DNA from 2 places in the Streptomyces sp. NPDC051214 genome. Region 1 is predicted to be linked to the other one. Evidence: riboswitches for the same ligand, from Rfam matches in the RefSeq annotation. Region 1 holds a riboswitch; the other holds the start of a gene.
The links. Region 1 has a riboswitch for S-adenosylmethionine ahead of thrC (threonine synthase). Riboswitches for the same ligand answer to the same signal wherever they lie in the genome.

Region 1 (14,220 bases):
CGGCACGGCGAGATGAAGGGCCCCTCGAAGTGGATGCCCGCGATGTCGCCCTGCTCGGCCAGTTCGCTGAGCATGCCCGCCCGCTGGGCGAGGAAGTCCATCTCGCCGGTGACGGTGGAGGCGACGAGCGTGGTCGTGCCGTGCAGGCGGTGTGTGTGGACGCCCTTGAGTACGTCGTCGACCGTGCCGGAGGTGAAGGAGGCTCCGCCACCGCCGTGGTTGTGCAGGTCGACGAAGCCGGGGACCACCCAGTGGCCGGGCGGGAGGTCGATGATCTCGGCGTCCGCGGGAGTGCTCCCCACGATGCGCGCACCGTCGACGATCACCCGGCCGCCGGAGAGCGTCCCGGTGGGCAGGACCACCTGAGCACCGGCGAGAACTTTGCTAGCGGCCATCAGGCGGTTACCTCCGTGGAGTGGGTGGGGTCGGCGGCGGTTCCTTCGAGCAGATCCCAGGCGAGCAGGCCCGCGCCCAGGCACCCGGCGGTGTCCCCCAGGGCGGCGGGGACGATGAGGGGCTGGGTCTGGAACGTGACGATGCGTTCCGTCATGGCCGCCCGCAGGGGTGTGAACAAGGTTTCCCCGGCCTCGGCCAGACCGCCACCGATGATCAGAGTGTGCGGGTCCAGGAGGGTGAGGGCCGTGATGAGGCCGTCGGCGAGCGCGTCGACCGCGTTCTGCCAGACCTCCCGGGCGCGCGGGTCGCCGGACTCCACGGCCTTCGCGCAGTCCGCGGCGTCCGCCTCCGGGTCGCCGCTGGCCGCCGCCCACGCCTCGCTCACCGCGGACGCGGAGGCGAGCCGCTCCAGGCAGCCGCGCTGACCGCAGCCGCAGGGCGGGCCGCCGGGGCGCACGATGATGTGCCCGATCTCGCCCGCCGAGCCGTGGGCGCCGGGCTCGATGCCGCCGCCGATCCCGATGGCCCCGGCGATGCCCGTGCCGAGCGGTACGAAGAGGAACCGGTCGGCGCCCTTGCCCGCGCCGATCCGCCCCTCGGCGAGGCCGCCGGTACGGACGTCGTGGCCGAGCGCCACCGGGATGCCTTCGAGCCGCCGGCTCAGGAGGTCGCGCATCGGGACGTCGCGCCAGCCGAGGTTCGCGGCATAGACGGCCGTGCCGCGCTCGGTGTCGACGATGCCGGGGATCGCGACGCCGGCCGCGGCGGCGGACTCCCCGAACTCCGCGATCCCGTGGGCGCGCAGATCGGCGGCGAAGTCGAGGATGGACTCGACCACGGCGTCGGGACCGCGTTCGCGGCCGGTGGCCCGCCGCGCCTCGTGGAGGAGCGCGCCGTCCGCCCCGACCAGGGCGGCCTTCATTCCGGTGCCGCCCACATCGAGGGCGATGACGTGTCTCACGGGGGACAGTGTCGCGCCTCCGCCGCGAGAGGTCTAGTCCACTTCGGCCAATCGCCGCTTACCCCGGTGGGCGGGTGCCCCCTAAACCGCCGCTTCGCGGCGGATGTCTCCCACCCGTCACCCCGCGGGGCATCGGGTGGGAGGGGAGCGTCCGCCGCGAAGCGGCGGGTCAGGATCAGCCCAAGATGACACTCCGCGTCAGGTTCCTGGGCCGGTCAGGATCGAAGCCCCGCGACTCGGCCAGTGCCACCGCGAGCCGCTGGGCCCGGATCAGGTCCGCCAGCGGGTCCAGCTCCTCGCGGGCCACCAGCTCACCGCCGACCCGGTCGACATCGCCCGCGAGTCCCTCCGGAAGCACCCCGAACATCCACGCCACCCGGCCGGGCCCGGTGATGGAGATCGGCCCGTGGCGGTACTCCATCGCGGGGTACGACTCCGTCCAGGCGCCCGCGGCCTCCCGCATCTTCAGCGCGGCCTCGAGGGCCAGACCGTACGTCCAGCCACGCCCGAGGAACGTCCACTGCTCGGCGCCGACCACGGAGGCGGGCAACGGCTCCGACACCGCGAGCTCCGCGTCCACCGCCGCCTCGGCGACCGACTTCACGCCGGGGATGTCACCGAGCCCCGCCCGCAGGAAGGCGAGCGCGGTCGTGGCGAAGCGGGTCTGGACGACCGACTCCTCGTCCGCCCAGTCGAGGACCGCCACCGAGTCGGCCGCGTCCATGACCGGCGTCTTCGGGTCGGCGGTCAGGGCCGTGGTCGGGACCACGCCCTTCAGCTGCCCGAGGAGCTCGAGGACCTCCGTCGTCGTGCCGGACCGGGTGATGGCCACCACCCGGTCGTACGTCCGCCCGGCCGGGAACTCCGACGACGCGAACGCGTCCGTCTCGCCCTGTCCGGCGGCCTCGCGCAGCGCCGCGTACGCGATGGCCATGAACCACGATGTCCCGCACCCGGTGACGGCGACCCGCTCGCCCGGCTTCGGCAGGCCGTCGAAGGTGGGAGCGGCCTCGGCCGCCCGCTGCCAGCAGGCGGGCTGAGTTGCTATCTCTGCTGCGGTACGCGACATGCGTCGGGACTCCTTGCCGGTGGGCTGTCAGTGGTACGCCGTTGCACAAGCGATACTGAGGTGGTGTAGACCTCGTGTCCATACGCGAGGGAAAATCGCAGTTCACGAAGATCATCGAGGGTGGGAACAGCTGTGCAGCGGCGCGCGACAGGACTGACCGCGGCGATAGCCGTACTGGGCATGGCGGCGGTACTCGCCGGCTGCGGCGGTCCGGGCGACTCCGGCGACGTCACCCTCAAGCTGGTGGCCGCCGACTACGGCGACTCCAAGGCCAACAGCTCCCAGAAGTACTGGGACAAGATCGCCGAGAAGTTCGAGGCCGAGAACCCCGGTATCAAGGTCGACGTCAGCGTCTACTCCTGGACCGACGTCGACCGCAAGGTCAAGGACATGGTCAAGGCCGGCGACGCCCCCGACATGGCCCAGATCGGCGCGTACGCCGACTACGCCGCGGCGGACAAGCTGTACCGCACCGAGGACCTGGTCTCCATCTCCACCCAGGCCGACTTCATGGCCCCGCTCTCCGAGGCGGGCGAGGTCAAGCGCGTCCAGTACGGCATGCCGTTCGCCTCCTCCACGCGCCTGCTCTTCTACAACGAGAAGATCTTCAAGGACGCCGGCCTCACCCCGCCGCAGAGCTGGGGCGAGCTCGCGGCCGCCGCCAAGACGCTCAAGGCGCGCGGCGTGAAGATCCCCTACGCCCTGCCCCTCGGCAAGGAAGAGGCGCAGGCCGAGACGATGCAGTGGCTGCTCAGCGGTGGCGGCGGCTACACCGACAACGTCGGCACGTACGACATCGACTCCGCGCAGAACGTGAAGACCTTCACCTGGCTGAAGGACGAGCTCGTCGGCAAGGGCCTGACGGGCCCCACGCCCCCCGCCAAGCTCGACCGCGCCGAGGCCTTCGCCGCGTTCACGCGCGGCGACGTCGGCATGCTCAACGGCCACCCCACGCTGATGCAGATGGCCGCGAAGAAGGGCGTGAAGTACGGCATGGTGCCGATGCCCGGGGTGAACGGCCACGCGCAGGCCACGATGGGCGTCGCCGACTGGATGATGGCCTTCAAGCAGCGCGGCAACGGCGAGGAGATCGGCAAGTTCCTCGACTTCGCCTACAGCACGAAGAACGTCCTGGACTTCTCGCGCGAGTACGACCTGCTGCCGGTCACGAACTCCGCCGCCGAGGCGATGACGGGCAACAAGAACGACAAGGCGCTCGCCGAGTTCCTCGACGAGCTGCCCACCTCGCAGCTGTACCCCGTGGGCAAGACGTCCTGGGCGCAGGTGTCCGTCCAGGTCAAGAAGTACATCGGCAAGGCCGTCGACACGAACGGCAATCCGGCGTCGATCCTCAGCCAGATCCAGTCCAAGGCGGCGACCGAGGAGAACTCGGAATAGCGTGACCGGCATGACGGATGCCCAGGACGACGACGCGCGGGACGCAGCCCAGGACGACACGTTCCCCGACACCGGGCTCTCCGAGCGTGACCGCGCGATCCTCGCCCTGGAGCGCCGTGACTGGGTGACCGGTCCCGGCGCCAAGGAGCGGGCCGTGCGCGAGCAGCTCGGCCTGGTGCCGGTCCGCTATTACCAGCTCCTGAACGCCCTGCTCGACGATCCCCGCGCCCTCGCGCACGATCCGGTCACCGTCAACCGGCTTCGGCGGGTCAGGGAGTCCCGGCGCGGGGAGCGTTGAGCGTAGGGTCGGGCCCATGGGTGACCCTGTGTACTCGACGTCCTCTCCCGAGCTGCCCGAGCCCGTGACCCCCGCCGGGCGCGAGGGCCTCGCCGCGCTGCTCGCGCGCCCCGGAAAAGCCGTGATCGCGCTCGACTTCGACGGCACGCTCGCCCCGATCGTGCCCGACCCCGAGCAGGCCCGCGCCCACCCCGACGCCGTCCCCGCCCTCGCCGCGCTCGCGCCGAAGGTGTGTTCCGTCGCGGTCGTCACCGGGCGTCCCGCGGGTGTGGCGGTGCGGTACGGCGGGCTCGCGGGCGTGCCGGGCCTCGAGCACCTCGTCGTGCTCGGGCACTACGGCGCCGAGCGGTGGGACGCCGTCTCGTCCACCGTGCACGCGGCGGAGCCGCATCCCGGGGTGGCGGCCGTGCGGGCCGAACTGCCCGGATTCCTGGACACGATGGGCGCGTGGCGCGGTACGTGGATAGAGGAGAAGGGCCGTGCGGTCGCCGTCCACACGCGCCGTGCGGCCGATCCGCAGGCCGCCTTCGAGGCGCTGCGGGGCCCGCTGGCGGAGCTGGCGTCCCGCCACGGCCTCATCGTCGAACCGGGGCGTCTGGTCCTGGAGTTGCGGCCGCCGGGCATGGACAAGGGCGTGGCGCTCGCGGACTACGTGCGGGAGGTAGGGGCGGAGACGGTGCTCTACGCGGGCGACGACTTGGGCGACCTGCCTGCTTTCGCGGCCGTGGAGAAGCTCCGCTCCGACCAGGTGCGGGGGCTGCTTGTGTGCAGTGGCAGTGCGGAGGTCGCGGAGCTGGCCGAGCGGGCGGACTTGGTGGTGGACGGGCCGGGGGGTGTGGTGGAGCTGCTGGGAGCGGTTGCCGCAAGGCTGGCGTAGGGACTTTTTAGTCCCCAACCCCGCCCCTTCCCGAAAACCCGCTCTGGCGCGGGGGCCTTGCTTGCCGTCAATCACCGGCTCCGCCGAGTTCGTCCTCAAACGCCGGACGGGCTGAATTTTCAGCCCTCCGGCGATTGAGGAGCGGGGTCTGGGGCGGAGCCCCTGCGCGGCGCAGCCGCAAATGTCACAGCCGGGAAGGGGCGGGGTTGGGGAAAACTCAGGCCCTCAGCGCCCGCAGCTGGTCCAGGAACCACTGGGCCGGGGGGAGAGCCGTAGCCGCTGAAGCGAGACGCTTCGTACGCTCCGCTCGCTCACCCTCCGGCATCGTCAGCGCCGCGTGCAACGCGACAGCAGTCCCCGTGACGTCGTACGGGTTCACGACGACCGCATCCTCGCCCAGCTCCTCGTACGCCCCCGCCTCCCGCGACAGCACGAGGACGCACCCGTCGTCGGAGACGACCGGCACCTCCTTGGCGACCAGGTTCATCCCGTCCCGGATGGGATTCACCAGCGCCACGTCCGCCAGGCGGTACGCCGCGAGCGAGCGCGCGAAGTCGTCCTTCACGTGCAGGACGACCGGGGTCCAGCCCTCCACGCCGAAGCGGGAGTTGATCTCGTCGGCGACCCGCTGGACCTCCGCCGTGTAGTCGCGGTACACCGCGAGGTCCTGCCGCGAGGGGTACGCGAAGGCGACGTGCACCACCCGCTCCCGCCACTCCGGGCGGGACTCGAGCAGCTCCCGGTAGGCGAGCAGTCCCCGCACGATGTTCTTCGACAGCTCCGTACGGTCCACGCGGACGATCACCTTGCGGTCGCCGGAGCCCCCGATCTGCTCCCGCAGCGCGACAAGGCGCTCCTCCACGTCCGCCCGCCGCGACCGCTCCCGCAGGAAGTCCGCGTCCGCCCCGAGCCCGTGCACCCCGATCCGCGTGCCGGACGTACCGCCGAGGACGGCGACGCAGCACTCCGTGAACGCGTCCGCCCACCGGCCCGTCAGGAAGGCCGCGCGGTCGGCGCCCAGGATGCCGCGAAGGAGCTGCTCCGCGATGTCGTCCGGGAGCATCCGGAAGTAGTCCACCGGCGCCCACGGTGTGTGCGAGAAGTGGCCGATGCGCAGGTCGGGGCGCAGCTCGCGCAGCATCCCCGGCACCAGCGCCAGGTGGTAGTCCTGGACGAGGACCGCCGCGTCCGCTCCCGCGCTCTCCGCGAGCGCCTCGGCGAAGGCCCGGTTGTAGGTCTCGTACGCCGCCCACTGTGCCCGGAACTCCGGGCCGAAGGCCGGCTCCAGCGGCGTCTGGTAGAGCATGTGGTGGACGAACCACAGCACCGAGTTGGCGATCCCGTTGTACGCGTCGGCGTGCACCTGGGCATCGATGTCGAGCATCCGGACCCCGGGCTCGCCCACCCCGCGCCGCACGGCCTCCCGGTCGCCGTCGCCCAGCGCCGCGCAGACCCACAGGGCCGCGTCGTCGCCGTCGGAGCCGCCGATCGCGCTGAGCCCGGAGACGAGGCCGCCGCCGCCCCGCTTGGCCGTCAGTTCCCCGTTCTCCTCCAGGGCGTACGTGACGGGGCCGCGGTTGGACGCGACGAGGACCTGGGCGGAAGCGTGCTCGGAGACCATGTGGCGAACCTAGCCCCTGGGGCGGGGCCTCAAACACGTCCGAAGGGCCCTAGTCGAAGCTAGTCGCGCCTGCTCCTCGCAGCCGCCACCGCCAGCGCTCCCAGTGCGCACAGGGAGATCGCCAGACCCGCGTACAGCATCGTGTCCGAGTCGCTGCCCGACTTGGCCAGTTCCCCCCGGGGGACGGGCGCGCCCTGTTGTTCCGGTGGCGCGGGGTGCGCCTGCGTCCACCGGGCGATGTCCTCGGTGTGGCTGATCCTCGGACCGGTGCCGGCGTCCGCCGCGGCGGACGCGCCGAGTGCTCCTGCCGTGAGAGTGGCCGTCGCCAAGGCCACGGCACCGATCCGTAGCGCGCTTCCCCATGCTTGCGTGACCCACATAAGTGGGGAATGTAGACAAAATGCCCGGCTTTGGCGGTCACGCCACGCGGCGAGCCGTGTACTCCGCGATGCCGCCCATCGGCGGGCGCTCCTCGGTGTCCACCGAATGGGTCCGCGGCTCGAACCCCTGCGCGCCCCGTTCGAACTGGGTGAGCTCGGGGCGTACGAGATGGCCGCGCGCGAGCCGCAACTGCGCCGTCCGGTAGATCGCCGCCGCCATCCGGCCGAGCGCCTGCCCGTCCTGGTGCCGGTGCTTGCGCACCCCGACGTCGACCTGCGCGAGCGCGTCGAGACCCACGGTGTGCAGCGCGTCCACGAGGAGGCCGAGCTCCACCCCGTATCCGACGGGGAACGGCAGCCGCTCCAGGAGAGACCGGCGCGCCGCGTACTCGCCGCCCAACGGCTGGACGAATCCCGCGAGTTGGGGCCAGTGCATGTTGAGCAGCGGGCGCGCCATCAGCTCGGTCACCCGGCCGCCCTGGCCCGCGGTCTCACCCAGGGGGCGGTCGTACATCGCCTTCACGAACTGCACGTCGGGCTCGGTCAGGAGCGGGCCCACTGTGCCGGTGACGAAGTCCGCCGAGAACTCCCGCAGGTCCGCGTCGACGAACGCGACGATGTCACCGCCGGTCACCAGGAGCGAGCGCCACATGACCTCGCCCTTGCCGGGCACGGCCGGGATGCGCGGCAGGATCACGTCCCGGTGCACGACCCGCGCGCCCGCCTTCCGCGCGACCTCGGCCGTACGGTCCCGCGAGCCGGAGTCGATCACCACGAGCTCGTCCACGAGAGCGGCCTTCTCGACCAGCTCACGGCGGATCTCGGCGACGATCTCGCCGACCGTCCCCTCCTCGTCGAGCGCGGGCAGGACGACACTCACCGAGGCCCCCGACGCCCGCTTGGCGTCGACGAGTGCGCTGAGCGGACGGTCGGCAACGGACCAGGAACGCCTGGTCAGCCAGCGCTCGGCCTCTTCCAGCACGGGTGGCTCCTCCTGTGTGTGGCCTACATGTGATCCATCTCGCGGTTCGGACGACTATCTCAAGGGTCCAGGCCGTCGGTTACAGTCTTGAACAACGCCGATGACCATCGCATGCCGGGGTCATCGCGTCACAAATGCCCTGGGGCCCCAGAAGCCCCCGGCGCCATACCGCTCATCCAGAGGGGCAGAGGGATACGGCCCGTTGAAGCCCCGGCAACCATCCCGCCGACCGCGCACGCGAGGTCTCGGTGGGGAAGGTGCCAATTCCGTCTCGCGGCGAGATGCGTCGCGAGGAAGATGAGGAGAAAGGGCCTCGCCTCCATGGCTGCGCAGACTGTCGCAACGAACGACACCACCCCCTCGATCGACTCCACGTCCACGGGTTCCGTGGACCTCGGCCCCGCATCGGGCCTCTCGTGCCGCGAGTGCGGCGAGCTCTACGCCCTCGGCCCGATCTTCGCCTGTCAGGCCTGTTTCGGCCCGCTCGAAGTGGCGTACGACCTGCCGACCGGTGACCCCGAGGCCCTGCGGAAGCAGATCGAGTCCGGCCCCGACAACATCTGGCGCTACGCCCCGCTGCTGCCCGTCCCGGCCGACGTCGCCGAGAAGCCGAACATCAACCCCGGCTGGACCAAGCTCGTCAAGGCCGACAACCTCGCCCGTGAGCTCGGCGTCGAGCAGGGCAAGCTGTTCGTCAAGGACGACTCCGGCAACCCGACGCACTCCTTCAAGGACCGCGTCGTCGCCCAGGCCATCGAGGCCGCGCGCGCCTTCGGCTTCACCACGCTCTCCTGCTCCTCCACCGGCAACCTCGCGGGCGCCGTCGGCGCCGCAGCGGCCCGCGCCGGCTTCCGCTCCTGCGTGTTCATCCCGCACGACCTGGAGCAGGGCAAGGTCGTCATGGCCGCGGTCTACGGCGGCGAGCTCGTCGGCATTGAGGGCAACTACGACGACGTGAACCGCTTCTGCTCCGAGCTCATCGGCGACCCGCTGGGCGAGGGCTGGGGCTTCGTGAACGTGAACCTGCGGCCGTACTACGGCGAGGGTTCCAAGACCCTCGCGTACGAGATCTGCGAGCAGCTGGGGTGGGTCCTCCCCGACCAGCTGGTCATCCCGATCGCCTCCGGCTCGCAGCTCACGAAGATCGACAAGGGTCTGAAGGAGCTCATCGCGCTCGGCCTCGTCGAGGACAAGCCCTACAAGATCTTCGGCGCCCAGGCCGAGGGCTGCTCGCCGGTGTCCACCGCCTTCAAGGCCGGACACGACGTCGTGCGCCCCCAGAAGCCGAACACGATCGCCAAGTCGCTCGCCATCGGCAACCCCGCCGACGGGCCGTACGTCCTGGACATCGCGCGTCGCACGGGCGGTGCGGTGGAGGACGTGAACGACGAGCAGGTCGTCGAAGCGATCAAGCTGCTCGCGCGGACCGAGGGGATCTTCGCGGAGACCGCGGGCGGTGTGACGGTCGGCGTCACGAAGAAGCTGCTCGAGGCGGGGCTCATCGACCCGGCGCTCACCACGGTGGTGTTGAACACGGGTGACGGCCTCAAGACCCTCGACGCTGTTGCCGAGACGTCTCAGGCGACCGCGACGATCAAGCCCAGCCTTGAGGCGTTTCGCTCCGCGGGGCTTGCCGGTTAGCCGCCGTAGGGCCTGAGCCTTCCTTCCCTCTGCGGACCGTCGTGGCTGGTCGCGCAGTTCCCCGCGCCCCTTACGGGGCCCGCATACCCCGAGGTGAATCCCATGAGCGTGAACGTCCGTATCCCCACCATTCTTCGCACCTACACCGGCGGTCAGTCCGAGGTCGCCGCCGAGGGTGCGAACCTCTCCGAGGTCATCGCCGACCTGGAGGCCAAGCACGCCGGTATCGCGGCCCGTGTCCTGGACGACCAGGGCAAGCTGCGGCGCTTCGTGAACGTCTACGTGAACGACGACGACGTCCGCTTCGAGCAGGGTCTTGAGACCGCGACACCGGACGGCGCGGGCGTCTCGATCATCCCCGCCGTCGCGGGTGGCTGATCCTGGTTGATTCTTTAAGGAAATACCCTGCGTAATGGTCATTGCCCCCTCCGCGAGAGAAACGGAGGGGGCAATTCCATGTGGTTGAGCGCGGTACAGTTGGGAAGCGAGCTTCCCCGTTTGTGCCGAGCGCATATACGAAGTCGCCCCGAGGGCGACAAGAAGTAGCCAAAGTGCACTGCCCATTTGCCCTTCTCGTGGCATTTGTCTGGCCCGACTTGCCCTGAACTCCGGCGAATTCTCCGCATATTACCGATCAGGCGTGCCCAGAATTCTCGTCCGATTGACCTGTTGCAGAGGGCAGTTGGACAGATACATTCAGCCGCGGTCGACGCGTTCCGGCGCACGCCTCCACAACCCATTGGGGGGGTGAGGTCTGACCCGGGTCCGCGAAGTGCGGGTCCGTGCAAGGGCCAGTAATAGGGGAGTTAGGCATGGCTCAGGGCACCGTCAAGTGGTTCAACGCGGAGAAGGGGTACGGCTTCATCGCGGTCGACGGTGGTGCGGATGTTTTCGTCCACTACAGCGCGATTCAGATGGACGGCTACCGCACCCTTGAAGAAGGTCAGCGAGTGGAGTTCGAGATCTCGCAGGGCCAGAAGGGTCCGCAGGCGGACATGGTCAAGCTCGCCGTCTGATCTCGGCGCGATCGGCCAGCGAACTTAGCGAGTGACGAGGGGCCCGCATCCCGACAGGGGTGCGGGCCCCTCGTGCGTCCGCGGCGCACTCCTGGCCGCGCGCGCCCTCCCGCGTCCGGGATCCGCGAGAGGCGCTTGCACTCGTAGGGGTCGAGTGCTAATCATTGGGCTTAGCACTCTCCGAGTGAGAGTGACAGAACTTGGATCGGGTCGGTGAGGCCCGCAGGCCGGGTGGGGCAAGGAACCACAAGGCTTGCAGGCCGTCCGTCGCGGGCGCTGGCGCGATCCGGAAGCATGCCACCCCTGTCCGGGAGGACCACTTCACATGGCCAAGATCATCGCGTTCGACGAGGAGGCACGGCGCGGCCTCGAGCGCGGCATGAACCAGCTCGCCGACGCCGTCAAGGTGACCCTGGGCCCCAAGGGTCGCAACGTCGTCCTCGAGAAGAAGTGGGGTGCCCCCACGATCACCAACGATGGTGTTTCCATCGCCAAGGAGATCGAGCTCGAGGACCCGTACGAGAAGATCGGCGCCGAGCTGGTCAAGGAGGTCGCGAAGAAGACGGACGACGTCGCCGGTGACGGCACGACGACCGCGACCGTCCTGGCCCAGGCGCTGGTCCGCGAGGGCCTTCGCAACGTGGCCGCCGGTGCCAACCCGATGGCCCTCAAGCGCGGCATCGAGAAGGCCGTCGAGGCCGTCTCGGGCGCCCTGCTCGAGCAGGCCAAGGACGTGGAGACCAAGGAGCAGATCGCTTCGACCGCCTCCATCTCCGCCGCCGACACCCAGATCGGCGAGCTCATCGCCGAGGCGATGGACAAGGTCGGCAAGGAAGGCGTCATCACCGTCGAGGAGTCGCAGACCTTCGGGCTCGAGCTCGAGCTCACCGAGGGCATGCGCTTCGACAAGGGCTACATCTCGGCGTACTTCGCCACGGACATGGAGCGTATGGAGGCGTCGCTCGACGACCCGTACATCCTGATCGTGAACTCGAAGATCTCGAACGTGAAGGACCTCCTTCCGCTCCTCGAGAAGGTCATGCAGTCCGGCAAGCCGCTGCTGATCATCGCCGAGGACGTCGAGGGCGAGGCCCTGTCGACCCTGGTCGTCAACAAGATCCGTGGCACCTTCAAGTCCGTCGCCGTCAAGGCCCCGGGCTTCGGTGACCGCCGCAAGGCCATGCTCGGCGACATCGCCATCCTCACCGGTGGCACCGTCATCTCCGAGGAGGTCGGCCTCAAGCTGGAGAACGCCGGTCTCGACCTGCTCGGCCGCGCCCGCAAGGTCGTCATCACCAAGGACGAGACCACGATCGTCGACGGCTCCGGTGAGAGCGACCAGGTCCAGGGTCGCGTCAACCAGATCCGCGCCGAGATCGAGAACTCGGACAGCGACTACGACCGCGAGAAGCTGCAGGAACGCCTGGCGAAGCTCGCCGGCGGTGTTGCGGTCATCAAGGCCGGTGCCGCGACCGAGGTGGAGCTCAAGGAGCGCAAGCACCGCATCGAGGACGCCGTTCGCAACGCGAAGGCCGCCGTCGAAGAGGGCATCGTCGCCGGTGGTGGCGTGGCGCTCATCCAGGCCGCCGCTGTCTTCGAGAAGCTTGAGCTCGAGGGCGACGAGGCCACCGGTGCCGCCGCTGTGAAGCTGGCCCTCGAGGCCCCGCTGAAGCAGATCGCGGTCAACGCCGGCCTCGAGGGCGGTGTCGTCGTCGAGAAGGTGCGCAACCTGACCGTCGGCCACGGCCTGAACGCCGCGACCGGTGAGTACGTCGACATGATCGCCGAGGGCATCCTCGACCCGGCGAAGGTCACGCGCTCTGCCCTGCAGAACGCCGCGTCGATCGCCGCGCTGTTCCTCACCACCGAGGCCGTCATCGCCGACAAGCCGGAGAAGGCGGGCGCTGCCCCGGCCGGCGGCGGCATGCCGGGCGGTGACATGGACTTCTGATCGACCTCTGGTCGATCTGCGTCCTGTACGTACCGAGGGCGGCACTCCTTCTCACGAAGGGGTGCCGCCCTCGGGCGTTGCCAGGGCGTAGGCGATGCCCTCGTCCACGTCGGTCTCCAGGCCCTTGCGGAAGGCGGCCTCGTACGCCAAATCGCCGATGGCGTCGCGGACCCGGCGCTCGCAGGCCTGGCGGGCGGCCATCAGGTGGGGGCTGCCCATCTGCGCGACACCGCTGGAGCGCCACAGGACATCGGAGATGCCCAGAAGCCGCGCGGCCTGTTCGGGGTCGGCCATGGCCGAGGTCAGCGCGTCGATGCTCATGGCGGCCCCGAAGACGTCGTGCAGCCGCCACTTGATCGGCAGGGCGTCGCGGGCGTGGCGGACGGCCGACGCCGGGTCGCCGTTGCCGAGCGCGGCCCTGGACAGCAGGTAGAAGGCGAAGCTGAGCATCCACTGTTCGCCGTGCCGCTCGCACTCCCGGCGCAGGGTGTCGGCGCTCGTGGTGGCCAGGTCGAACTCGCCCAGCTGGAGATGGGCGTACACCACCGCGGAGAGCACGAAGAGCTTGACGGCGGGGGAGCCGCCGCCGCAGTCCGGCGAACCGGCCGTCGGTGCGAGAAGGCCGATCGTCCGCGCAGGGCGGCTGGTCAGGACCAGCTGGACCGCTTGGAGGTAGAGCGCGGCGTCGACCGCCGCCGGATCGTCGATCTGCTCCGCCAACGGCGTGCACTGCTCGGACAGCCGCCCGGAGGCCTCCAGGTCGCCCTGCATGAAGGCCACCGCTCCACACGCCCACAGGGCCCAGAAACGCCCCGGGCCGCAGCCAGGACCCGGAGCCTTGGCGAGGGCCCGGTCCAGGTAGTGGCGGCCCTCGCGCTGGAAGCCGCAGCAGAGCCAGAAGAACCACAGGCCGCCGGCCATCTCCAGGCTGTCGCGCGGGTCCGGCGACGCCAGGCAGCTTTCGAGCGCCGCGCGCAGGTTGGCGTGCTCCGCCGTGCAGCGCTCGTACCAGGCCACCTGGTCGGGGCCCGTCCACTCGCGACCGCCGGTGCGGGCCAGCCAGCGGTAGTAGTCCCGGTGCCGCTCCGCGAGGCGCTGTTCCTCGCCGAGCCGGCGCAGCCACTCCTGGCCGTACTCGCGGACGGTGTCCAGCATCGAGTACCGCGGGCCGCGCCTGGTCTTCACCGACCGCAGGAGCGACTTGTCCACGAGGGCCGACAGCAGCCCGCCGATCTGCCCGCTGCCGAGCGGGCCGCCGGCGCAGACCAGCTCGGCCGCCTCCTGCTCGAAGCCACCGGCGAAGACGCAGAGGCGGGCCCACGCCAACCGCTCCTGTGGGGTGCACAGTTCGTGGCTCCAGCCGATGGCCGTGCGCAGGGTCTGGTGCCGGGGTTCGCTCTCGCCGTGCCAAGGGCCGGGGGAGGGGGAGGGGGAGCCGAGCGTCTCGAAGCGGGCGTGCAGCCGCTGCCGCAGGGTGTCCAGATCCATCTCGGACAGGCGGGCGGCGGCCAGTTCGATGGCGAGGGGGATGCCCTCCAGATGCGCGCAGATGTCCGCCACCGCTGTGCCGTCCTCCTGCGTGACACCCGCGCGCTCCATGAACAGCCGCGCCGCGTCGGAGGGTTGGGCA
Region 2 (14,220 bases), on a different contig from region 1:
TGACCCTGTTCTTCCACCCGTCGATGAACGAGGTGGAGTACCACGGCAGCTACATCCCGCTGCAGGGCCAGCTGATGTCCGAGGCGTTCAACTCGACCATGCACATCAGCTTCGATGTGCGCGGTGGTCTGCTGATCCGGCAGATCCACCACTGGGCGGCGCTGATCTTCCTCGCGGCGATGTTCGTGCACATGATGCGCGTCTTCTTCACGGGTGCCTTCCGCAAGCCCCGCGAGGTCAACTGGGTCTTCGGGTTCCTGCTGTTCGTCCTGGGCATGTTCACCGGCTTCACCGGTTACTCGCTCCCCGACGACCTGCTCTCCGGTACCGGTGTGCGCTTCATGCAGGGCGCCGTCCTGTCCGTGCCGATCGTGGGCACGTACCTGGCGATGTTCCTGTTCGGCGGGGAGTTCCCCGGCGGCGACTTCGTGGCCCGGTTCTACTCGGTGCACATCCTGCTGCTGCCGGGCATCATGCTCGGGCTCGTGGTGGCGCACCTGATCCTGGTCTTCTACCACAAGCACACCCAGTTCGCGGGTCCCGGCAAGACGAACAAGAACGTCGTCGGCATGCCGCTGCTTCCCGTGTACATGGCGAAGGCCGGAGGCTTCTTCTTCCTGGTCTTCGGTGTGATCGCGGCCATCTCGGCGATCGCCACGATCAACCCGATCTGGGCGCTCGGTCCCTACCGTCCGGACCAGGTCTCCACCGGAGCACAGCCCGACTGGTACATGGGCTTCTCCGAAGGCCTGATCCGTGTCATGCCGGGCTGGGAGATCAACGCCTGGGGTCACACGCTCGTCCTGGGCGTGTTCATCCCGCTGGTGATCTTCCCGCTGGTCCTGGTCGCGATCGCGGTCTACCCGTTCATCGAGTCCTGGGTCACCGGCGACAAGCGCGAGCACCACATCCTGGACCGACCGCGCAACGTCCCGACCCGTACGGGCTTCGGCGTCGCGTGGATCACCTGGTACATGGTGCTGCTCATCGGTGGTGGAAACGACCTCTGGGCCACGCACTTCCACCTGTCGATCAACGCGATCACCTGGTTCGTGCGCATCGCCTTCTTCGTGGCACCGGTCCTCGCCTTCATCATCACCAAGCGGATCTGCCTGGGTCTGCAGCGGCGTGACCGGGACAAGGTCCTGCACGGCCGCGAGTCGGGCATCATCAAGCGGCTGCCGCACGGTGAGTTCATCGAGGTCCACGAGCCGCTCAACCAGGAGCAGCTGCACACGCTCACCGCGCACGAGCAGTACGCGCCGCTCGAGATCGGCCCCGCGGTCGACGAGAACGGCGTCGAGCGCAAGGTGACCGGTTCGCAGAAGCTCCGGGCCAAGCTCAGCAAGGGCTACTACGGGGAGGACAACCAGATCCCCAAGCCCACCACCGAGGAGTACAAGGAGATCACCAGCGGCCACGGCCACCACTGATCACCTGAGACTCTGACCAGGTCGCCACGGCGAGAGCCCTGTCCATGCGTTCCACTGCATGGACGGGGCTCTTTGCCGTCCCCCGGGCTGGATAAGGTGTTCCTGTCCCGTGTCTAGACGAACCCAGGAGCGGCAGATGAGCGCTGTGACCCCCGCAGGAGGCAACACCGCGGCGGCCCGTTCCTGGCCGGGTGTGCTGAACGGACTGCTCGAAGGACGTGACCAGAGCACCGAGGACACGGCCTGGGCCATGGACCGCATCATGCGGGGCGAGGCGACCGACGCGCAGATCGCGGGCTTCGTCGTCGCCCTGCGGGCCAAGGGCGAGACCGTGGAGGAGATCTCCGGCCTCGTCCGCACGATGTACGAGCACGCCAACGTGATCGAGGTGCCGGGGCAGACCGTCGACATCGTCGGCACCGGCGGTGACGGCGCCAAGACCGTCAACATCTCCACGATGTCCGCGATCGTGGCCGCGGGCGCGGGCGCGAAGGTCGTCAAGCACGGCAACCGCGCGGCCTCCAGCGCCTCCGGGGCCTCCGACGTCCTGGAGAAGCTCGGGGTGAACCTGGAGCTGCCGCTGAACCGGGTCGTCGAGGTGGCCGAGGAAGCCGGGATCACCTTCTGCTTCGCCGTGAAGTTCCACCCGGCGCTGCGGCACGCGGGAGCGGCGCGCAGCCAGTTGGGCATCCGGACCGTCTTCAACGCCCTCGGTCCGCTCACCAACCCGGCCAGGGTGCGCGCCCAGGCGGTCGGCGTCGCCGACCCGAGGATGGCGCCGATCGTGGCCGGAGTCTTCGCCGAGCGCGGCAACTCCTCCCTGGTCTTCCGCGGCGACGACGGTCTCGACGAGCTGACGACCACGGCGACGTCCCGGGTGTGGGTGGTGCGGGACGGGGCCGTGCGCGAGGAGGCCTTCGACCCGCGGGACGTGGGCATCGACCTCGTCCCCGTCGAGGCGCTGCGGGGCGCCGACGCCTCGTACAACGCCGAGGTGGCGCTGCGCCTCCTGGACGGCGAGAAGGGCCCTGTGCGGGACGCCGTCCTGCTCAACACGGCGGCGGCCCTGGTGGCCCTCTCGCCGGGCGAGGGGACCCTGGTGGAGCAGATCGGCGCCGGCATCGCGAAGGCGGCGGAGTCGATCGACTCCGGGTCGGCGAAGAAGGCCCTGGAGCTGTGGGTGGCGGCCAGCAACCGGTGAGTGTGGTGCCCACCGCGGTCCGGATGCCGGACTGCGGTGGGCACCGAGAAGATCGTGTGGCAAGATGCTGCGCAGGTCATGAGTGACAGCGATTAGGCCCCGGCTCGCTGTCCGGCAACCCTCCGTCCGTGGCGGGGTGCCCCGGGTGAAGACCAGGCCGTGGACAGCAAGGTCCATGGCAAGCGCGGACCCCTGCGAACAACCCTGGGGTCCTGGTCCTCAAGGGAGCAGTCTCGTGAGCAAGCGAATGCGATAGGGCTTTCCGGCCCCTTTTCCGCACCCCCTTTTTTCTTCGTCACTGCGGCGCCGTACGCGCGCTCTCGCAGTGAACTCGCCTGCCTTCCCACGGGAGTTCGCCATGTCTGTCACCACCGCTGCCGCCGACCAGATCGTCTGTGCCGCCCCGCTGCCCGTCCTCGGCCGTGACGTCACCGTGCCGCTCGTCACCGGCGGCGAGGTGACCTACGCGGCGCTCGACTACGCGGCCAGCGCCCCGGCCCTGCAGCGGGTGTGGGACGACGTGGCCGCCTACGCGCCGTACTACGGCAGCGTGCACCGCGGTGCCGGGTACCTCTCGCAGCTCTCCACCGACCTCTTCGAGAACAGCCGGGTCACCGTCGCGGAGTTCCTCGGCTGCCGCGAGGACGACCAGGTCGTCTTCACCCGATCGACCACCGACTCGCTCAACCTGCTCGCCGCCGCGCTGCCCGCCGACTGCCAGGTGTTCGTCTTCGAGACCGAGCACCACGCCTCCCTGCTTCCGTGGCGCGACGCCCGCGTGACGTACCTGAACGCCCCGCGCACCGCCGACCAGGCCGTCGCCACCCTGGAGCGCGCCCTCGCCGACCGCGACCCCTACGGACCGGCCCTCGTCTGCGTCACCGGCGCCTCGAACGTCACCGGCGAACTGTGGCCGGTCAAGGAGCTCGCCGCCGCCGCTCACGCCCACGGCGCCCGCATCGTCCTCGACGCCGCGCAGCTCGCGCCCCACCACCCGGTCTCCATCAGCGAGCTCGACGTCGACTGGGTCGCCTTCTCCGGCCACAAGCTGTACGCGCCCTTCGGCTCCGGCGTCCTCGCCGGCCGCTCCGACTGGCTGAAGGAAGCCGACCCCTACCTCGCCGGCGGCGGCGCGTCGCGGAAGGTCGCGCGGCGTACGGACGGCGGCGTGGACGTCGAGTGGCACGACACCGCCGCGCGGCACGAGGCCGGATCGCCCAACGTCATCGGCGTGTACTCCATCGCCGCCGCCTGCAAGGCGCTGACCGAGGCGGGCTTCGACGAGCTCGTCGCCCGTGAGCGTCACCTCATCGCGAAGGTCCGCGAGGGCCTCGCCGAGGTGCCCGCGGTGAAGGTGCTCTCGCTCTTCGGCGACGACGCGCCGCGCGTCGGCGTCATCTCCTTCGTCGTGGAGGGCTGGAACAGCTCGCACTTCGCCGCCGCGCTCTCCGCCGAGTACGGCATCGGCGTACGCGACGGCCTCTTCTGCGCCCACCCGCTGGTGCGCACCCTCCTCGGCAGCGACCCGCAGACGCAGGGCGAGTGCGGCGCCCCCGAGGCCGCGCCCGGCGAGAAGTCGCTGAACGCGATCCGCGTCAGCTTCGGCGCGGGCACCCCGGACGAGCACGTGGAGCGTTTCGTGCGCGCCGTCAAGGAGCTCGTGGCGGACGGCGCGCGCTGGAACTACCGCACGGAGGACGGGCGTTGCGTGCCGGACACCAGCGCGGCCTGAGCCTTGGTCCGTCCCTTCAGGCGTGACCCCAGGACGATCATCCGCAGGGCGCGTTCGGTCGCGTCGGTGAGGAATTCGCCGCCACGGCCGAGCGCCTCGGTGAGCGAGACCGGCGCGGGCAGGATCGCGCTGTAGGCGTCCACGCCCTCCGCCCGTACGTGATGGGCGCCCTGGCCGATGGTGCCCGCGAGGACCAGGACGGGGCGGCCGAACCGCTTGGCGCGGCGCGCCACTTCGGCGGGGACCTTGCCGCGGGGCGTCTGGTGGTCGAGGGCGCCCTCGGCGGTGACGACGAGGTCGGCGCGGGCCAGGCGGGCGTTCAGGTCCAGATGGTCCAGGAGGACGTCGAAGCGGGGGAGCAGCTGGGCGCCGAGCGCCGCGAGGCCGGCTCCCAGGCCGCCGGACGCGCCGGTGCCGGGGCCGAGGGCGAGGTCTCCCGTGGCGTGCAGGTCGCGGGTCAGGACGTGCGCCCAGTGTTCGAGGCCCGCCGCCAGCTGTTCGACCTGGGTGGGCGTCGCGCCCTTCTGGGGTCCGAAGACGCGGGCGACGCCGCGCTCGCCGGTCAGGACGTTGAAGGGGTTGCAGGCGACGCGGATCTCGGTGCCCCGCAGGCGGGGGTCGAGGCCCGAGGGGTCGATGCGGCTCAGCCGGGTCAACTCCCGTCCACCGCGTGGCAGTTCCCATCCGTCCGCGTCCAGGAGCCGGGCCCCGAGCGCCTGGAGCGCCCCCGCGCCCCCGTCCGACGTGCCGGAGTCGCCGCAGCCCACCAGGATGCGGCGGGCGCCCGCTTCGAGTGCGGCGGCGATCAGTTCGCCGACGCCGTACGTCGTCGTGGCGCCCGGGTCGCGCAGATCGCGGGGGACCAGCGAGAGCCCGGCCACGGCCGCCATCTCCACCACCGCCGTGCCGTCCGGGAGCAGCGCGAAGTGCGTGCCGATCCGCTGGCCGACGGGCCCGGTGGCGGGCAGCGCGACCAGGCGTCCGCCGCCCGAGGTGGCCAGGGCGCGCGCGGTGCCCTCGCCGCCGTCCACCAGGGGGATCAGATCGGTCTCGGCGTGCGGGACGACGCGGCGCACTCCTTCGGCGATGGCCTCGGCCGCGGACTGCGCGGTCAGGGACTCCTTGAAACCGCTGGGGGCGATGGCGAAGTGGGTCAGCACGTGGGTCTCCAGAGTGGGTTCAAGGGCGGGATCAGCGGACGGGTACGCCGAGTAGCGGCCAGAGCGCCACGGCGAAGAGCAGGACGAGGGCGGCGGTCAGCGGCGCCAGGACCGCCGAGAGGCGCAGCAGGTCGCGCGGGGTGTAGGTGGGGGTGCCCGGGATGTCGGCGAAGAGCGTGACGGGCTTCGCCGAGGCGGGCAGGGTGTGGCAGAAGCCGGCGGCCGCCGTGGAGGCGAGCGCTGCGGCGACCGGGTTGACGCCCGCGCCGACGGCCGCCGCGACGACCAGCGGGACCAGGACGGACGAGCGGGCCGAACGGGACTGCAGGATCAGGTGCGCGGCCGTGCTGACCGCCACCACGAGGGCCAGGAAGAGCCAGGGCGGCACATCGAGGGGGACCCCGCCCACCAGCCACTTCGCCGCTCCCGACTCGGCGAGCGCGACGCCCATCGCCATCGTCGCCGCCATGAAGAGCAGCAGCGCCCAGGGCACGGTCTTCAGCGCGTCCTTGAGGCGTACGGTGCCCAGGGCGGGGGACGAGGCGACGACCGCGCCGATCAACGCGACGACAGCGGGCGGTACTTGGTGCAGCGGCTCGCTGCACCACAGGGCGACGACCGTGGCGAGGAGGAGCGCGCAGCGGGTCTCGGCGGGCTCCCAGGCCCCGGTGACCGGCTGCTCGCTGTGCTCCTGGAGCTGCTCGACGGTGATGTGCACCGGCCCCTTGCGGTCCTCGCGCCGCGTCGTCGTCAACAGGACGGCCTCCGCCGCCAGATGGGACGAGGCGACGGCGAGCGGAAGACCGAGCAGCATCCACTGCGTGAAGCCGATCCGCTCCCCGGTGGCCTCCCACAGCACGGACACCGTGATCAGATGCGCGCCCGCGCCGATCAGGGTCGCGACCGCGGAGAGCAGGATCACCGTAGGGAACAGCAGGGCGAGCATCACCACGAGGCGCCTGCGGTCGGCGAAGACCTTCGCGAGCGCCAGGAAGACCGGCAGCGCGAGCGCGGCGCGGCCCGACGTGGCGGGCACCGCGAAGGCCGTCACGACCAGGGCGGCCGTCGTCAGATGCGTCAACTGCCGTACCGTGCGCGCCCCGCTGACGAGGAAGGCCGCGGCCCGGCCCGCCAGACCGCTGCGGGCGACCGCGGCCGCCAGCACGAAGGCGCAGATCAGCAGCCAGACCGTCTCGTCACCGAGGGTGCCGAAGAGGGTGTCGCTGCTGATCACCCCGGTCGCGGTGAGCGCGAGCCCGGCGCCCAGCGCGATGTACGTGTCGTCGATCGGGGTGCTGATCCACGCGCAGGTCGCCAGGGCGAACACGCCGAGGGTGATGCGTGCGTCGCCGCTCAGGCCGGGGAGGTTGCCCGGCACCAGGAGCAGCGCGCACAGGCTCAGCGCGACGCAGAGGGTGAGGGCTTGGCGGGGGTTCAGGGTCACGCACCGAGCCTCGGGTCCGGCCGTGAGTCCTCAATGAGCCGCGGATGAAGGGAATTTCACCCGGGAGGGCGCGAGGCCGGAGAGGGTGCCCTTCACCCCGGCAGGCGGTACCCCATCCCGCGTACGGTCTCCACGCGCTGCGCGCCCAGCTTCTTGCGCAGCGCCCGGACGTACACGTCCACGATGTTGGACCCGGGGTCGAAGTCGTACCCCCACACGTGCGACAGGATCTGCTCCCGCGAGAGCACCTGCCCCGGGTGGCGCAGGAAGAGTTCGAGCAGCACGAACTCACGCGCCGTCAGATCCACCGTCCGCTCACCCGAACGCGCCCGGCGCGTGCGCAGATCCAGCGTCAGGTCCCTGCCCCGCAGCACCGTCACCTCCGGGGCGCCCGCCGCCGTACGCAGCCTCAGGCGGACCCGCGCGAGGAGTTCCTCGAAGCGGAACGGCTTGGTCATCCAGTCGTCGGCGCCGCCTTCCAGGCCCGCCACGGTGTCGCGGACGGAGTCGCGCGCGGTCAGCACAATGACCGGTGTGGTCACGCGGGCCTCGCGCAACTGCCGCAGGACCGTGAAGCCGTCCTTGCCGGGCAGGCCGATGTCCAGGACGACCAGGTCGAAACCGCCGGTCAGGGCGTAGTCGTAAGCCGCGTCGCCGTCGCCGACGACGCTGGTCGTGAAGCCGTTGGCGCGCAGGCCCTTCTCGACGAAAGAGGCGATGCGCTCCTCGTCCTCGACGATGAGGATCCGGTTCATGTCAGTCCTGCTTCCTGTTCTCGCAGGTCGAGTACGAAGGTGGCGCCGCCGCCTTCCGTGGGCCGCAGCTCGACCTGGCCGCCGTGTCCTTCGGCGATCGCCCGCACGATGGCGAGGCCGAGTCCTGCGCCGGTGGCGCGGGCACCACGGCGTGCGGTGCCGCGCCGGAAGCGCTCGAAGATCACCGCGGCGTCCTGTGCCTGGACGCCGGGTCCGCTGTCGGCGACGTACAACTCGACGCGGCCCGGCGTGCTGCGTGAGCCGATGCCGATGCGCTGGCCCGGGACGGTGTGCTGGACGGCGTTCTGGGCGAGCTGCACCATCGCCTGGGTGATGCGCTGCGGGTCGAGACCGGTCTCTCCGTCGGCCACTTCGGCCAGCTGCCAGTCCCGGTCGCCGAGCGCCCGTGCCTTGACGAAGACGTCCGCGGTCAGCTCGGCGAGCTGCACCGGCCGGGGGGTGACGAAGTCGGGCCGCTCGGACTTGGCGAGAAGCAGGAGATCCTCGACGATGCGGCTCATCCGGTCGAGTTCCTCCATGACGATCCGGACCGTCTCCTCCCGCTCACCCGGGTCGTCGCCCATCAGCTCCAGGTGACCGCGCACGATGGTGATCGGCGTGCGCAGCTCGTGCCCTGCGTCGTCGACGAACTCGCGCTGCGCCGCGAACGCGCGCTCCAAGCGGTCGAGCATGCCGTTGAATGTCTCGGCGAGCGCGGCGATGTCATCCCTGCCCTGCACCGGGATGCGCCGGGTCAGATCCTGCTCGGTGAGCTGCGCGGCGGTCGTACGCACCAGGCGTACGGGCTTGAGGATGCGGCCGGCGACCGCCCAGCCGATGCCGGTCGTCATCAGGAGCGCGACCCCGGAGATGGCGAGCAGCATCGTGAACACGTCGCCCGCCTTGGCCTGTTCGCCCTCCGGGTGGAAGGCGACGACGAACGCGGCCGCCGGATGCCCGGCGCTCGCCGCGATCTCCACCTTGGCCCAGCGGACCTCGCCCCGGTCGCGGTGCAGCGTGCCGGTCGCGTCGGGGGAGTCGAAGACCGTGCGCAGCGCGGCGGGGTCCTCGGCCAGCGGATGGTCCATCCGCTGCTCGCGTGCCTGCTCCTTCTTCGCGGGCGGCTTGCCGGAGCGGCCGACGAGACCGAGCAGCTCCTCGTCGGGGTCGGCGTACTGCCGGGAGAGGAAGAGCCGCAGGAGGGGATCGGGAGCGGTGAACTTCCGGCCCGTGTGCGGGTCGACGCCCTCCCTGGCGAGGTTGGTGAACTCCCCGGTCTCCTGGGCGAGCAGCCGGTCGATGCGGTGGTCGACGTCGCGCAGCAGGACGGAACGCGTGGTGGCCGCGACCGCGGTGAGCGCGACGGCCATGACCACGAGCAGCCAGAGCAGGATGCGGACACGGGCGGATATCCAGCGGTGCGGGCGCTCAGCCGTCGTCACCGGGACCGTCGTCGTCGTTGTCGCCCTGTCCGCTGCCTTCGTTGCCGTCGTCGTCGTCATCGCCCGTGGAATTCTCGCTCACCGGCGGCGGGGACACCGTCTCGTCGCTGGGTGTCGGCCGGGGCGTGGTGGGCTTCGCGGACGGCGACGGCGAAGAGGACGACGACGGCGACGACGACGGGGAGCCGCTCTCCAGCTCCACCTTGGGCGGGGCCTTGGGCGGCTCGGGGCTGTCGGTCAGGGCGTAGCTGGTCGCGGCGATGCCGAGGGGGATCGCCACGACGGCGGCCAGAGCGGCCATGCGGTGGGAGAAGACCATGAGGGTGAGCGTGCGGGGCGTAGCGCGTCAGAAGCATGAGCCGCAGATGAAGAAACCTTCATCCGGCTCGCGCGGCCGACTGACGACGGGTGTCCGGGGCCGGACGCCTCAGGTGCCGACGCCTCAGGAGTCGAGGCCGATCGCGAACGCCGCCTCGAGGTCGTGCTGCGAGTACGTGCGGAACGCGACGTGCGTGTCCGTCCCCTCCACGCCGGGGATCTTGCTGATCTTGCCGGGGATGACGTCGGCCAGATCGTCGTGGCGCGAGACGCGCACCATGGCGATCAGGTCGTACGTGCCGGTCACGGAAAAGACCTCGCTGACGCAGTCGAGTGCGGCGATCGACTCGGCGATCTCCGGGATCCGGTCCACGCTGGTCTTGATGAGCACGATCGCGGTGATCACGGCTGACTGTCTCCCTCGGTAACCGGTGCTGGCCTCTTCACTCTAGCCGTCCTCCTATAGCGCACCCACGCGTACAGAAAGCCCAGCGAGAACCCGACCAGGTGCGCCAGATACGCGACCCCGGGACCCTCCGCGCCCTGCCAGGCCGCGAGCCACTGCAGCACCACCCAGAACGGCAGCACCACCCATGCCGGGAACCGCAGCGGCAGGAAGAAGAGGAACGGGAAGAGACTGGTGACCCGCGCCTTCGGGAAGAGGCTCAGGAAGGCGCCGAGCACCGCGGAGATCGCCCCCGACGCGCCCACCAGGGTCTGGTCGGAGCCCGCGTGGGCGACCGCGTAGGCGAACAGGGCGAGATAGCCGCAGCCGAGATAGAAGAGCGCGAACTGGACGTGCCCCATCCGTTCCTCGGCCATCGCCCCGAAGACGAAGAGGAAGAGCATGTTGCCCAGGAGATGCAGCCAGCTGCCGTGCACGAAGAGCGCGGTGGCGGGGGCCAGCAGGGGCCGCGCCGCGCCGCTGAACAGCTCGGAGGGAATCACGCCCCAGCGCTCGAAGTAGGCCTGCTGGGCGGCGAGCACCGAGTCGCCGGTTCCGTACGCGGGATTGAACCCGGAGACCGGCGAGATCACGAAGACCAGACAGCAGGCGGCGATCAGGCCGTACGTCACCGGGGCGGACTGCCCCCTGAGCATCCGGGCCGCCGTCGTACCCCATGTCCTGATCATGAACAGAGCATGACGTAAGGGCAGCAAACCGTACAGAGTGCCCCGCCGCGTGGGAGGCCGCCGCATGGAGACCCTTACAGGCCTTAGGGTTACGGGCACCACGCACCATGGAATTCCGAAGGAAAGCGAACAGCCACGATGACGGTTCCTCTGCCGACCGACACCACCAGGTGGCGCTGCCAGCTCTGCGGCAACCTCACGCGCTTCGACGTGACCCGCAGTTCGAAGGTCGTCGAATATGTGCACCTCGACCTGGCCGGTGAGTCGAACGTCGAGGAACGCGAGGTGGTCAGTGAGACCATCGAGTCGGTGCGCTGCCGTTGGTGCAACGCGGTGGACCAGGTGGAACTCGTGGACAGGCCGGGCGCCGGCTCCTGAGGGAGCGGGCCCCGCACAGCTAGTGGGGTGACGGATGGTGGAGAGCGCGAGCGGGGAGCCGGACGACGGCGCCGCTGAGGTGCTCGACCGCCCGCTGCCCGACGGAGTGCGCCGACGGGTCGTCCAGATCGTCTCGGACGGCTTCGGCGGCCTCACGGTCAGCGAACTGCCCGCACAGCTGCGGCAGTACGCCCGCTTCACGCCGACCCGGCGGACGAAGTTCGCGGGCAACGCGATGGCGGCGGCCCTGGAGGGCGACGCGCTCTTCCGGCAGCGCATCGGCGAACGTCTCAGAGAGGCGCAGCCCGAGCTCACCGGCGCCCTGGACGCGGGCTCACCGCCCCCGGCCGCGGACCCCCTCGATGTGGCGGCCGCGGCCTATGTGCTGCGTCCCACCGGCTGGGTGAAGCTGGTGACCGCCGCGGGCGAGGAGGCCCTGCGGGCGGACGCCGAGCGCGTCGACGACGAGACCCGGGCCGAGCTCGAACGGCTGCGCGAGGAACTCGCGGCGGCACGCGGCCAGACGAAGGCCGAGACCGAGCGGCTGCGCACGGAGCTCGAGTCGGCGAAGAAGGAAGCCGAATCGATGCATCGCAAGCTGCGCGGCGCCCTCAGCGACGTCAAGCGCGGCGAGGCGGCCCTGCGCAAGGCCGCAGCCGAGTACGACGCCGCGCGGGCCGACGGCCAGGCGCAGCTGTCCGCCGCCGAGAGCGAGGGCCGGCGGCTCAAGGCCCGGCTCAGCGAGACCGAGGCCGCCCTCGAGGCCAGCCGCAGGGCGGCGCGCGAGGGCCGCAGCGTCGAGGACATGCGGGTGCGGCTGCTGCTCGACACGGTGCTCGAGTCCGCCCAGGGGCTGCGCCGCGAACTGGCCCTGCCGCCCGTCTCCGTGCGGCCCGCCGAGACCGTGGACGCGGTCGAGCCGGGGCGGATGACACCGAAGGACATCGCCGCGCGGGCGCTCTCCGAGAACGACCCGGCGATCATCGACCAACTGCTCGCGCTTCCGCAGGCGCACATGGTCGTGGACGGCTACAACGTCACCAAGACCGGCTATCCGACGATGCCCCTGGAGAAGCAGCGGCTGCGCCTTCTCGGCTCGCTCTCGCAGCTCGCCGCGCAGACCGGCGCCGAGATGACCTGTGTCTTCGACGGGGCCGAACTCGCCGCGCCCGTACTGCTCGCGCCGCCGCGCGGGGTGCGGGTGCTGTTCTCCAAACCGGGCGTCACCGCGGACGAACTGATCCGCCAGCTGGTGCGCGCCGAGCCTCCGGGGCGCCCCGTGGTCGTCGTCTCGACCGACCGCGAAGTGGCCGACGGGATCGCGAAGGCGGGTGCGCGGCCCGTCGCTTCGGCCGTCCTTCTGAAGCGGCTCTCGCGAGGCTGACGCGCGCCGTTTGCGCGCGCCCGGCGTACGCCGGTTTCGCACTCCTAAAGGCGTGCACGTAACTCCTGTGCCCTATGCCCGAATTGGGGCGCCGACCACGCGACGTAGCGTCAAGAGGTCATCACCGGCTGTGCGTTATCGGTAAAATATGCCTCCCGCACCCCACTTTTTGCCGGTCAGGATTTGAACTGATCACAAGAAGGTCACTAGGGTCTCGCCTCGAACCTCCGCTCGGTTGATCACCCATCCGGGGTGACAGCGGTGGTACCCGCCGACCGGTCCTCGGTAGGCGGCTGGAGGAAGAAGGAGCCGCCTTCGTGGCGTCCCACCGTCGACCCAAGCAGCCGAGCCGCGCGCGCGTGACCGTGCTCACCGCCACCGCCGCCGCTGCCGTCGCACTCACCTCCCAGGCGGCCAACGCGACGCCGAGCGAGAAGCCGAGCAAGGACGAGGTCAAGTCCAAGGTCGACAAGCTCTACGAGGACGCGGGCCGGGCCACCGACCGGTACAACGGCGCCAAGGAGAAGCAGGAGAAGCTCGAGAAGGAGATCGGCGAGCTTCAGGACAAGGTGGCCCGCGGCCAGGAGGACCTCAACGACCTCCGCGGCGGCCTCGGTTCGATGGCCAGCGCGCAGTACCGCTCCGGCGGCATCGACCCCTCCGTCCAGCTGTTCCTCTCCTCGGACCCGGACGACTACCTCGACAAGGCGTCCGCCATGGACCAGTTGAGCGGTCAGCAGGTCGAGGCGCTCAAGAAGGTCCAGGAGAAGCAGCGGACCCTCGCGCAGGAGCGCAAGGAGGCTTCCGACAAGCTCAAGGACCTCGCCGACACGCGCAAGGAACTGGGCAAGAAGAAGAAGGAAGTCCAGAGCAAGCTCGGCGCCGCCCAGAAGCTGCTCAACACGCTGACCGCCAAGGAGAAGCAGGAGCTCGCCGCCAAGGAGCAGCGCGCTAGCCGCGACGCCGGCGACCGCGTGGACCTCGGCAAGGAGGCCCCGGCCTCGCAGCGCGGCCAGGCCGCCCTGAGCGCCGCCGCGACGCAGATCGGCAAGCCGTACGTCTCCGGCGGCAGCGGCCCCAACTCCTACGACTGCTCCGGCCTCACGCAGTGGGCGTACAACCAGGCCGGTGTGCAGATCACCCGGACCACGTACACCCAGCAGAACGACGGCCCGAAGATCGGTCGTGGCGAGCTGAAGCCCGGCGACCTGGTGTTCTTCAACAGCCTCGCGCACGTGGGTCTGTACGCGGGCAACGGTCAGGTGCTGCACGCCCCGAAGCCGGGTGCCGTGGTGCGCTACGAGTCGATGTCGACCATCGGCTCCTTCCAGTTCGGCGTCCGCATCTGAAACGACCGGAGAGCCGCCCAAACGGGCGAATTCCGGCAACTCACGCTGACCCCACGCCCCGTCGGTGACCTGCGTCTCCGGCGGGGCGTCACGTTGTGTGCACGGCGGGGTCTTTGGCCGTGACGTGATCCCACGGCTACTCTCGCGCCCATTCCCCCGACGCATCGGGGGACTTTCCCCCGGTTCGCCCGGGGGTCCGTCATGCGGAGGGAGAGCGGCTTCCCGTGGGGTCCCATCGTCGTCCCGCGCTGTCCGGTCTGGACCGGAGCACGCGCGTCACCGTCCTGTCAGCCGCCGCGGCGACCGCCGCGGCCGCCTTCGCCGCACCGGCGGGCGCCGCACCGCAGGACACCCCGGCGACCACCAAGGCCAAGGTGGACCGCCTCTTCGAGCAGGCAGAGAAGGCCACCGAGGCGTACAACAAGGCCGATGAGCGCGCGGACACCCTGCGCGAGCAGGTCGAGCGGGCCAAGGACAGCGTCGCCCGCGG

Region 2: it holds a riboswitch for S-adenosylmethionine, as region 1 does, so the genes downstream of both, AB0M70_RS24805 (aminotransferase class V-fold PLP-dependent enzyme) here and thrC (threonine synthase) in region 1, are expected to answer to the same signal.

The regions. Positions count from the first base shown of each region.
Region 1 covers NZ_JBFBAT010000007.1:461,966-476,185, reverse strand. Annotated here, with positions in the region: gene nagA (N-acetylglucosamine-6-phosphate deacetylase) at 1-395, opposite strand, end outside; gene AB0M70_RS21175 (ROK family protein) at 395-1,357, opposite strand; gene AB0M70_RS21170 (sugar isomerase) at 1,533-2,426, opposite strand; gene AB0M70_RS21165 (extracellular solute-binding protein) at 2,607-3,824, shown strand; gene AB0M70_RS21160 (DUF3263 domain-containing protein) at 3,835-4,122, shown strand; gene otsB (trehalose-phosphatase) at 4,139-4,999, shown strand; gene AB0M70_RS21150 (trehalose-6-phosphate synthase) at 5,217-6,620, opposite strand; gene AB0M70_RS21145 (hypothetical protein) at 6,680-6,955, opposite strand; gene AB0M70_RS21140 (glucosyl-3-phosphoglycerate synthase) at 7,038-7,982, opposite strand; SAM riboswitch class I at 8,152-8,286, shown strand; gene thrC (threonine synthase) at 8,304-9,623, shown strand; gene AB0M70_RS21130 (MoaD/ThiS family protein) at 9,726-10,001, shown strand; gene AB0M70_RS21125 (cold-shock protein) at 10,436-10,639, shown strand; gene groL (chaperonin GroEL) at 10,965-12,590, shown strand; gene AB0M70_RS21115 (hypothetical protein) at 12,642-14,220, opposite strand, start outside.
Region 2 covers NZ_JBFBAT010000009.1:239,887-254,106, reverse strand. Annotated here, with positions in the region: gene AB0M70_RS24815 (cytochrome bc complex cytochrome b subunit) at 1-1,433, shown strand, start outside; gene trpD (anthranilate phosphoribosyltransferase) at 1,570-2,634, shown strand; SAM riboswitch class IV at 2,709-2,825, shown strand; gene AB0M70_RS24805 (aminotransferase class V-fold PLP-dependent enzyme) at 2,993-4,366, shown strand; gene AB0M70_RS24800 (glycerate kinase) at 4,318-5,526, opposite strand; gene AB0M70_RS24795 (SLC13 family permease) at 5,558-6,970, opposite strand; gene AB0M70_RS24790 (response regulator transcription factor) at 7,063-7,725, opposite strand; gene AB0M70_RS24785 (HAMP domain-containing sensor histidine kinase) at 7,722-9,167, opposite strand; gene AB0M70_RS24780 (small secreted hydrophilic protein) at 9,154-9,486, opposite strand; gene AB0M70_RS24775 (Lrp/AsnC ligand binding domain-containing protein) at 9,610-9,891, opposite strand; gene AB0M70_RS24770 (rhomboid family intramembrane serine protease) at 9,888-10,619, opposite strand; gene AB0M70_RS24765 (hypothetical protein) at 10,758-10,997, shown strand; gene AB0M70_RS24760 (NYN domain-containing protein) at 11,032-12,381, shown strand; gene AB0M70_RS24755 (NlpC/P60 family protein) at 12,699-13,730, shown strand; gene AB0M70_RS24750 (NlpC/P60 family protein) at 13,955-14,220, shown strand, end outside.